DNA from 3 places in the Cupriavidus sp. OTU4054 genome. Region 1 is predicted to be linked to each of the others. Evidence: predicted binding sites of a transcription regulator. Region 1 holds the regulator's gene; each other region holds the start of a gene.
The links. Region 1 encodes HrcA, which represses chaperone genes, less so after heat shock. Its sites were predicted from a motif close to TTAGCACTCNNNNNNNNNGAGTGCTAA; they were not measured.
Positions count from the first base shown of each region.

Region 1 (3,278 bases):
ATCGGCCGGTTCGACAGCGCATGCGGGGCAATTGGCACGAGCACGAGCCCGGAGAGCGTAGGATGCAGGATCGGACCCCCCGCGGACAGCGCGTACGCGGTGGAGCCCGTCGGCGTGGACACGATCAGGCCGTCCGAACGCTGGTTGTACATATGGTAGCCGTCCACCGACACCGAGAGTTCGACCATGCCCGAGATGCCCGAGCGGTTCACCACCACGTCGTTGAGCGCCAGCGCCGTGAAGATGATCTCCTCGTCGCGGATCACCCGCGACTCCACCAGCATCCGCGTCTCGGCCTCGTAATGCCCGGACAGCATGGCGGGCAGCACGGTCGTGACGTCATCGAGCGGGATATCGGTCATGAACCCGAGCCGGCCGTGGTTGACGCCGATCAGCGGCACCCCGGCGCCGGCCAGTTGCCGGGCGATGCCCAGCAGCGTCCCATCGCCGCCGAGCACCACGGCCACGTCGGCGATACGGCCGATTTCCTCCGGCGTCAGCGCCGGATAGCCGGTCAGGCCGGTGGCCTGCGAGGTTTCGCGCTCGAAGACCACATCCTGGCCGTTGCGCGACACGCAGGACGCGATCTCCTCCAGCGGGCCTTCGATCCCGGCGGTGGAGTGGCGGCCCACGAGGGCGATGGTCTTGAACGGCGCGCGCGGCGCGTTGGCTTTGGGGGGTACAGACATGGCGGGATTAGACCATACCGATATGAACGTTGTCAGCAGCCGCTCCGGGGGATGGCGCAAGCCCGCCCAGAGGTGGAAAACTTGATTAGAATCTGGGCATTATGGACGAACGTTCGAAAACCCTTCTCAAGACGCTGATCGAGCGGTATATCGCCGAAGGCCAGCCCGTCGGCTCGCGTACGCTGTCGAAGTACTCGGGCCTCGACCTGTCGCCGGCGACGATCCGCAATGTCATGTCCGATCTCGAGGAGATGGGCTTTATCGCCAGTCCGCATACCTCGGCGGGCCGTATTCCCACGCCGCGCGGCTACCGCCTGTTCGTCGATTCGATGCTGACCGCGCGCCCGCTGGACCGGGCGCCCGAACTCGCGGCGCAGCTGGCGGACCTGGCCGGGCAGATCCAGGGCCAGCTGGCGGGGCCGCAGCAGACCCCGCAGCGCATGATCACGACGGCCGCGCATACGCTCTCGAACCTGTCCCACTTTGCCGGCGTGGTCATGACCCCGCGCCGCGCGCAGTCGTTCCGGCAGGTCGAATTCATGCGGCTGTCGGAAAAGCGCATCCTGCTGATCATCGTCAGTCCCGAGGGCGATGTGCAGAACCGCATCATCCAGACCGAACGGCCGTATACCCCGGCGCAGCTGATCGAGGCCGCCAACTACTTCAACACGCACTACACGGGCATGAGCTTCGACGCCGTGCGTAACCATATGCGCGTGGAACTGCAGGACCTGCGGCGCGACATGTCGTCGCTGATGCAGGCCGCGGTGGAGGCGGGCAGCAGCGCGATGGCCGAGGAAGACGATCAGGTCTTTATCTCGGGCGAGCGCAAGCTGCTCGAGGTCGAGGATCTCGCCTCGAGCATGGACAAGCTGCGCCGCCTGTTCGACGTGTTCGAGCACAAGACCAATCTGTTGCAGTTGCTGGACGTGTCCAGCCACGCGCAGGGCGTGCAGATCTTTATCGGCGGGGAAAGCCAGCTCGTGCCGCTCGAGGACATGGCCGTGATTACCGCGCCGTACGAGGTGGATGGCCAGATCGTCGGCACCCTCGGGGTGATCGGCCCCACGCGCATGGCCTACGAGCGCGTGATTCCCATCGTGGATATCACCGCGCGGCTGCTGTCCAGCGCGCTGAGCCAGAACTGAACGCCAGCGCCGCGCCGGCCGCACGGCCCGCGGCGCCAACGGAAACTCTATGACGTTTGCACCGGAACCGACCTACCAGCATGGGCAGGCCCCGCGCACCGCGATCCTGCTGATCAACCTGGGCACGCCCGATGCCCCGACGCCGAAAGCGGTCGGCCGCTATCTGGCGCAATTCCTCGGCGACCCGCGCGTGGTCGAGATTCCCCGGATCGCATGGCTGCCGATCCTCCATGGCGTGATCCTGCCGATCCGCTCGCGCGCGTCGGCCATGAAGTACGAGTCGATCTGGCTGCGCGAGGCCCATATGACCGGCTCGCCGCTGCTCGTCTACACCGAGCGGCAGGCCCATGCGCTGCAGCAGCTGATGACCCAGCACGGGCACGATGTCACGGTGGCCTGCGCGATGCGCTACGGCAACCCGTCCATCGGCTCGGTGCTCGAGGCGCTGCGCCGGCAGGGCACCGAACGGATTCTCGTGCTGCCGCTGTATCCGCAGTTCTCGGGCACCACCACGGCCACCGCGTTCGACGAACTGTTCCGCGTGCTCGGCGCGTGGCGTAATCAGCCCGAACTGCGGCTCGTGAAGCATTTTCACGATCATCCGGCCTATATCGGCGCGCTTCACCAGCAGGTCGGCGCATACTGGGCGCAGCACGGCACGCCGGACTTCGCGCGCGGCGACAAGCTGATCCTGTCGTTCCACGGGCTGCCGCGGCGCCTGCTCGATCTCGGCGATCCGTACCATTGCGAATGCCTGAAGACCGGGCGGCTGCTCGGCGAGGCGCTCGGCCTGCAGCCGGGGCAGTACCAGGTCACGTTCCAGTCGCGCTTCGGCAAGGCCGAATGGCTGCAGCCCTATACGGCGCCGACGCTGACGGAACTGGGCCGGGTGGGGACCGCGCGTGTCGATGTGTTCTGCCCGGGGTTTCCTGCGGACTGCATCGAGACGCTCGAGGAGATCGCGATGGAAGGGCAATCGGAGTTCCGGGTCGCCGGCGGGAAGGATTTCCACTTCATCCCGTGCATGAACGACGCACAGCCGTGGATCGTCGGGCTGGCCGAGATCGCGCTGCAACATCTGCAGGGCTGGCCGCTGCGCGCGCCGCATCCGCACGAACTGGACGCGCGCCGCGCGCGGGCGCAGACGCGCGGGGCCGCTGCCTGAGGGCATGACATGCATGTAGATTTCGAATCCGATGCGCGGCTGCGCATCGACAAATGGCTCTGGTGCGCAAGGTTCTTCAAGACGCGCTCGCTGGCGGCGGAGGCCGTGGAGCGTGGCCGCGTCGAAGTGAACGGCCAGGCGGTCAAGAATTCGCGCGAGGTCAGGCCCGGCGACACGATCGTGATCGAGGCGTACCAGCAGCGCTGGGAAATCGTGGTGCGGGGGATTGCCGCCGCGCGGGGCCCGGCATCGGTCGCGCAGACGCTATACGAGGAA
Region 1 is NZ_JASATF010000008.1:121,289-124,566, forward strand. Features, by position in the region: gene AAHB16_RS12180 (NAD kinase) at 1-689, opposite strand, end outside; gene hrcA (heat-inducible transcriptional repressor HrcA) at 791-1,837, shown strand; gene hemH (ferrochelatase) at 1,887-3,002, shown strand; gene AAHB16_RS12195 (RNA-binding S4 domain-containing protein) at 3,012-3,278, shown strand, end outside.

Region 2 (3,278 bases), on a different contig from region 1:
ATGATCGCGGCCACGCTGCTGCCGTTCGTCTACGGTATGTGCGGCTATATCTACCTCGCGGCCGCGCTCGTGCTGGGTCTGATCTTCCTCGGCTACGCCTGGAAGCTGTTCCGCAACTACTCGGACGACCTGGCTCGTCGCATGTTCCGGTTCTCGATTTTGTACCTGTCGCTGCTGTTCGCGGCACTGCTGATCGACCACTACTTCAAGTTCCTGCCGCAGATCTGACGCTGCGTCATGTTGACGCGCCCCCCGCACATTCGGTCGCCGGGGGTGCCGCGATCGGCGATACTGCCGGGGCTGCTTCCGCCAACCATCCGCCAATGCCCACGTCTTTCCGTTCCATCTGCCGTCAGGCGTTCGTCCTGATCTGCTGTGCCTTCCTGCTCGCCGCCTGCGGCAAGCCCAAGCCCACGTTCCGCAATGTCGATATCTCCGGCGCCACCGGCTTCGGCAAGGATTTCGCGCTGACCGACCCGTCGGGCAAGGTGCGCACGCTCGCGGACTTCAAGGGCAAGGCCGTGGTGATGTTCTTCGGCTACACGCACTGCCCCGACGTCTGCCCGACCACGATGGCCGAACTCAAGGCCGTGATGGAACAGATGGGCCCCGAGGCGGACAAGGTGCAGGTGCTGTTCGTCACCGTGGATCCGGAGCGCGATACGGCCGCGCTGCTGGGCCAGTACGTGCCCGCGTTCGATGCGCGCTTCCTGGGCCTGCGCCCCGAGAACGAGGACGCGCTCAAGAAGGTCACGCAGGACTTCAAGGTCTATTACGCGAAGGTGCCGGGCACCTCGCCGAACAACTACACGATGGACCATTCGGCGGGCAGCTACGTGTTCGACCCCAATGGCCAGTTGCGGCTGTTCATTCGCCACGGGCAGGGCCCGGAGCCGATCGCGCACGATCTGAAGGCGCTGCTGGAGCCGTAACAAGCGGGGAGCCAAACAAAAAAGGGCCGGTCTGAGACCGGCCCTTTTTCCTGCCTTCTGGCGATATCAGGCGAAAGCCTGCAGCGCGCCCTTCATCTTCTTCATCGCCGCCGATTCGATCTGGCGGATACGCTCGGCGGACACGCCAAACTCGTCGGCCAGCTCGTGCAGCGTGGAGCCGCCCGAACCGTCGTCGTTGACCTGCAGCCAGCGGGCCTCGATGATGCGGCGGCTACGCGGGTCCAGCTTCGCCAGCGCGTCGTCCAGACCTTCCACCTGCATGCGGTCGTGACGCTGGGCCTCGAGCACGCGGGTCGGCTCGTTGTGGTTGTCGGCCAGGTACGCGATCGGCGCGAAGTCTTCCTCGCCGTCCTCGACCTGTCCTTCCAGCGCCATGTCGCCACCCGACAGGCGGGTTTCCATCTCCATCACTTCCTCGGGCTTCACGTTGAGCTCGCGCGCAACGGCTTCCACCTGTTCGGGCGTGAAGGTATGCGCATCCCGCTTGTGGCTGCGCAGGTTGAAGAACAGCTTGCGCTGGGCCTTGGTGGTCGCCACCTTGACCATGCGCCAGTTCTTGAGCACGTACTCGTGGATCTCGGCCTTGATCCAGTGGATCGCGTACGAGACCAGACGCACGCCCTGATCCGGGTCGAAGCGCTTCACGGCCTTCATCAGGCCGATATTGCCTTCCTGGATCAGGTCGGCGTGGGGCAGGCCGTAGCCCAGGTACTGACGGGCGACGGACACCACCAGACGCAGGTGCGACATCACGAGGCGACGGGCCGCATCGACCGACTCGGTGTCGCGCAGGTCGCGCGCCAGCGATTGCTCTTCCTCGGGGGTGAGCATCGGAATGCGGTGTACCGCCTGGATGTACGCATCCAGATTCCCCAGGGTCCCCGGCAGCGTCAGCGCAAAGCTGGCGTTGGCCTGGGGCGCCGGCAGGCGGCGGCTCGGGGATTGACCTGCAGCTGGGCTCGCTTGACCCAGCGCGATTTGATCAGCAGACAGGACTGCGTTCACTATGACTCCTTTCGCTACCGGCGGTAAATTGCCGGGTGTAGCGTACTCCACATCGGATCGGCTACAGCACTGCAACGGATATTAGCACTCATGCCGGGCGAGTGCTAAGTTGGAGTGTCAATGGGGTCGATAGTTCCGGGCCATTGCAATCTCGGTTCAAATAGTTTTTAACCTTGCTCGCTACCCTGAGCGCAGGCGCCAGCCCTTGCCCCATATGGGTTTGACGGCAGGCTGGCGCTCACAGAAAGATTAGAGGGGCGAGGACCGTTCCAGTTTCGTCGCGAATTCGAGATTCTGTATTGCGGGATTCGCTACACTCAGGGCTGTCCAGACGTATCTTTTCATTCCCCACGGAGTCCCCAATGTCTGTCATCGAACACTTGCTCAAGCCCCATGTGCGGGACCTGGGCGATTTCACCGTGCGCCGGCTCCTGCCTGCGGCGACGGCCCAGACCGTCGGTCCGTTCATCTTTTTCGATCACATGGGACCGGTCTCCATGGAGCCGGGGCGCGGTATCGATGTGCGCCCGCATCCGCATATCGGGCTGGCCACGGTGACGTACCTGTTCGAGGGCGAGATCATGCACCGCGACAGCCTGGGCAGCGAGCAGGTGATCCGCCCCGGCGACGTGAACTGGATGACCGCCGGACGCGGCATCGCGCATTCGGAACGGTCGCCGGACGCAGCGCGGGAAGCCGGGCCGCGGCTCCATGGCATCCAGACCTGGGTGGCCCTGCCGCAGGCGCACGAGGCCGATCCGCCGTCGTTCCACCACCATCCGGGCGCGACGCTGCCCCGCATCGAATTGCCCGGTGTCCGCATGACCGTGATCGCGGGTGACGCGTTTGGCGCCGAGTCCCCGGTGCGCGTCTACAGCCGCACGCTGTATGTGGCGATCGAGATCGACGCGGGCGCGAGCCTCGTGATTCCGGCGGAGCACGTGCAGCGCGGCGTCTATGCGGTGGAGGGCACGATCGCGCTCGATGGAGAGGCGGTGCCGACCGAGCACCTCGTGGTGATCACCCCGGGCGAGCCCGTGACGCTGACGGCCAGCGAGCCGTCGCGCGTGATGCTGCTCGGCGGCGATCCGACCGATGGCCGGCGCTTTATCTTCTGGAATTTCGTCGCAAGCAGCAAGGAGGCCATCGAGGAGGCCTCGCAGCGCTGGCAGGACGACCAGTTCCCCCGCGTGCCCGGCGAGACCGAGCGCATCCCGCTGCCCCCGCGCAAGTCCTGAGGGCGGGCCTGGATCAGACCGGGTCAGCCCACGTCACCCGCGTGCCCTGGTTCAGGCAGGCGCGAATCGCGTCGGCCTGCGC
Region 2 is NZ_JASATF010000045.1:15,169-18,446, forward strand. Features, by position in the region: gene cyoE (heme o synthase) at 1-228, shown strand, start outside; gene AAHB16_RS31075 (SCO family protein) at 324-932, shown strand; gene rpoH (RNA polymerase sigma factor RpoH) at 999-1,958, opposite strand; gene AAHB16_RS31085 (pirin family protein) at 2,321-3,196, shown strand; gene ybiB (DNA-binding protein YbiB) at 3,210-3,278, opposite strand, start outside.
Region 2: rpoH (RNA polymerase sigma factor RpoH) is a predicted target of HrcA. The motif match lies at 2,040-2,066, and genes of this name have one in related genera.

Region 3 (3,278 bases), on a different contig from region 1:
AGCAATAACCGCACGCCAATGAAAAAACCCCCGCGGGTTCGCACCCGCGGGGGTTTTTCTTGAAGCAGGCCGATGGAGGCCGGCTGTCAGGCAAATTACATCATGCCTTCCATGCCGCCCATGCCACCCATGCCGCCCGGCATTGCCGGCGCCGATTCTTCCTTCGGCGTTTCCGCCACGGCGCAGTCGGTCGTCAGCATCAGCGACGCCACCGAAGCGGCGTTCTGCAGCGCGGTGCGGGTCACCTTGGTCGGGTCCAGCACGCCCATTTCCACGAGGTCGCCGTACTCGCCGGAGGCCGCGTTGTAGCCGTAGTTGCCCTTGCCTTCGATGACCTTGGCCACGACGACCGAGGCTTCTTCACCGGCGTTCAGCACGATCTGGCGCAGCGGCTCTTCCATCGCGCGCAGCACGATCTTGATACCGGCGTTCTGATCGGCGTTGTCGCCCGTCAGGCCCGAGATGGCAGCGCGAGCGCGCAGCAGTGCAACACCACCGCCGGGGACGATGCCTTCTTCCACGGCAGCGCGGGTTGCGTGCAGCGCGTCTTCCACGCGTGCCTTCTTTTCCTTCATTTCGACTTCGGTGGCAGCGCCAACCTTGATCACGGCAACACCGCCGGCCAGCTTGGCCACGCGCTCTTGCAGCTTTTCACGGTCGTAGTCCGAGGTCGCTTCTTCGATCTGGGCACGGATTTGCTTCACGCGGCCTTCGATGGCCGATGCGTCGCCAGCACCGTCGATGATGATGGTGTTTTCCTTGCCGATCTCGATGCGCTTGGCTTGACCCAGGTCTTGCAGGGTAGCCTTCTCGAGCGTCAGGCCGATCTCTTCGGCGATCACGGTACCGCCGGTCAGGATGGCGATGTCTTCCAGCATGGCCTTGCGGCGGTCGCCGAAGCCCGGAGCCTTGACGGCGGCGGTCTTCAGGATGCCACGGATGTTGTTCACCACCAGGGTCGCCAGGGCTTCGCCTTCGACGTCTTCAGCGATGATCAGCAGCGGACGGCCAGCCTTGGCCACTTGCTCCAGCACCGGCAGCAGGTCGCGAATGTTCGACACCTTCTTGTCGAACAGCAGCACGAACGGGGAGTCCAGTGCAACAACCTGCTTTTCCGGGTTGTTGATGAAGTACGGCGACAGGTAGCCGCGGTCGAACTGCATGCCTTCCACGACTTCCAGCTCGTCGGCCAGCGACTTGCCGTCTTCCACGGTGATCACGCCTTCCTTGCCGACCTTGTCCATCGCTTCGGCGATACGCTCGCCGATCGATGCATCGCTGTTGGCCGAGATGGCGCCAACCTGAGCGATTTCCTTGCTGGTCGTCGTGGGCTTGCTCAGCTTCTTGAGCTCTTCCACGGCGGAGGCCACGGCCTTGTCGATGCCGCGCTTCAGATCCATCGGGTTCATGCCGGCGGCCACGAACTTCATGCCTTCGCGCACGATCGACTGGGCCAGCACGGTTGCGGTGGTGGTACCGTCACCGGCGTTGTCGCTGGTCTTGGAAGCCACTTCCTTGACCATTTGCGCGCCCATGTTCTGGAGCTTGTCCTTCAGTTCGATTTCCTTGGCCACGGACACACCGTCCTTGGTCACGGTCGGGCCGCCGAAGCTGCGCTCCAGCACCACGTTACGACCCTTCGGGCCCAGCGTAACCTTCACTGCGTTGGCGAGGATGTTCACGCCTTCGACCATCTTGGCACGGGCGGCGTCGCCGAACACTACGTCTTTTGCTGCCATGTTCTGATTCTCCTGATGCTGTACGAGGTGGATGCGAAAAAATTACTTCTGCACCACGGCCATGATGTCTTCTTCGCGCATGACCAGCAGTTCCTGGCCATCCACCTTCACGCCCTGGCCGGCGTACTTGCCGAACAGCACGCGGTCACCCACCTTGACGTCGAGGGCGATCGAGTTGCCCTTGTCGTCCTTCTTGCCGGGGCCCACGGCCAGCACTTCGCCCTGATCGGGCTTTTCCGCGGCGTTATCGGGAATCACGATGCCGGACGCGGTCTTGGTTTCGTTGTCCAGACGCTTCACGATCACGCGGTCGTGCAAGGGACGCAGATTCATACGGACTCCTAATACAAAAAAGTGAGTTTTGATCCACAAATGGCCGTCCAGTCTTGAACATCCGGACGACCATCAGGTTTCCATCGGGAAGGGGTTGGCACGCTTCACGTACCTGCGGGTGAATGCTGTTAGCACTCAGGCCCGACGAGTGCTAATTATAAGGACGGGGTATGTCCTTTTCAAGGCAGGAACTTGATACGGGTTTTCCCTAATGTCTTGAAACATTCACGTGGGAAGTCAGTAATTCAGCGCCGGCCGCCAGTCGCCCCGGCCTTCCGGGGTGTAGTCCAGCAGGCTCCAGAGCGGCCAGATCGGATCCACGTGGCGCGGATCCTGGCCGTCCTCGCCCTTGGTGAACATCAGCTCGGTCCCGTAGAAATGGCGCAGTTCCCCGTCGCGGCGGGTGAACACGTTGAGCATCGGCATCTGGGCGCCCTCGGCGGTTTCGCCATGGTAGTCGGCGTTGTACGCGTTATTGGCCGACGACAGCAGCCGCATGTGTGCCCAGCCGCGCTGCCGGGCATAGGCGAGCAGGCGCTCCAGCGGCGAACGGGCCACCACGGCAAAGCCGATGCGCTGGCGCGCGTGCGGGACCACGTCGTCGATCGCATCGAGGATCGACGTGCACGACGGGCAGGCCTGCTTCATGTTCGGTCCGTACATGAAGTTGTAGAGCACCAGCGTGTCCTGCCCCGGCGCAAACAGTTCCGAGAGCCGCACCTGCCCCGGCTGGCCGGGCATGGCCTGCTCGAACAGATAGTCTTCCTCGACGCGCCCTCCCGGCGGCAGCGCGCGGCGCATCGCGGCCACGGCTTCGGTCTGGCGGCGCAGCGCGATTTCGGCCTCGAGCAGCGCGTCGCGCGCGGCGCGGTAGTCGGCCGATTCGTTCGGATAGCGATGGTCGTGCAATGCTGGCATCGTCATGTCTCCTCGTTGGAAAGCCCATGGAAAGCGCGTGGGAAGCGACTCGGTACCAAGTGCGAAACATGGCGTAATACGGAGAAACACACCGTAATACGCCACGTGTAACCGGACATACACGGGCACCCCCGCGAGGCTTACAGTGAATCTGTCCGCGATGGCTGCCCCGAGCAGACCGTCGCGCGCCTGCTTGCCCGTCAAGCCCGACCGACAGAGTCCGCCAATGACCGCTCCCCCACCAGGTGCCGCGCGCGCCGCCGTTGCCGCCACCCTCACCACGCTCGC
Region 3 is NZ_JASATF010000005.1:30,708-33,985, reverse strand. Features, by position in the region: gene AAHB16_RS08035 (YncE family protein) at 1-8, shown strand, start outside; gene groL (chaperonin GroEL) at 96-1,739, opposite strand; gene groES (co-chaperone GroES) at 1,782-2,072, opposite strand; gene AAHB16_RS08020 (DUF899 family protein) at 2,310-2,990, opposite strand; gene AAHB16_RS08015 (efflux transporter outer membrane subunit) at 3,217-3,278, shown strand, end outside.
Region 3: groES (co-chaperone GroES) is a predicted target of HrcA. The motif match lies at 2,201-2,227, and genes of this name have one in related genera.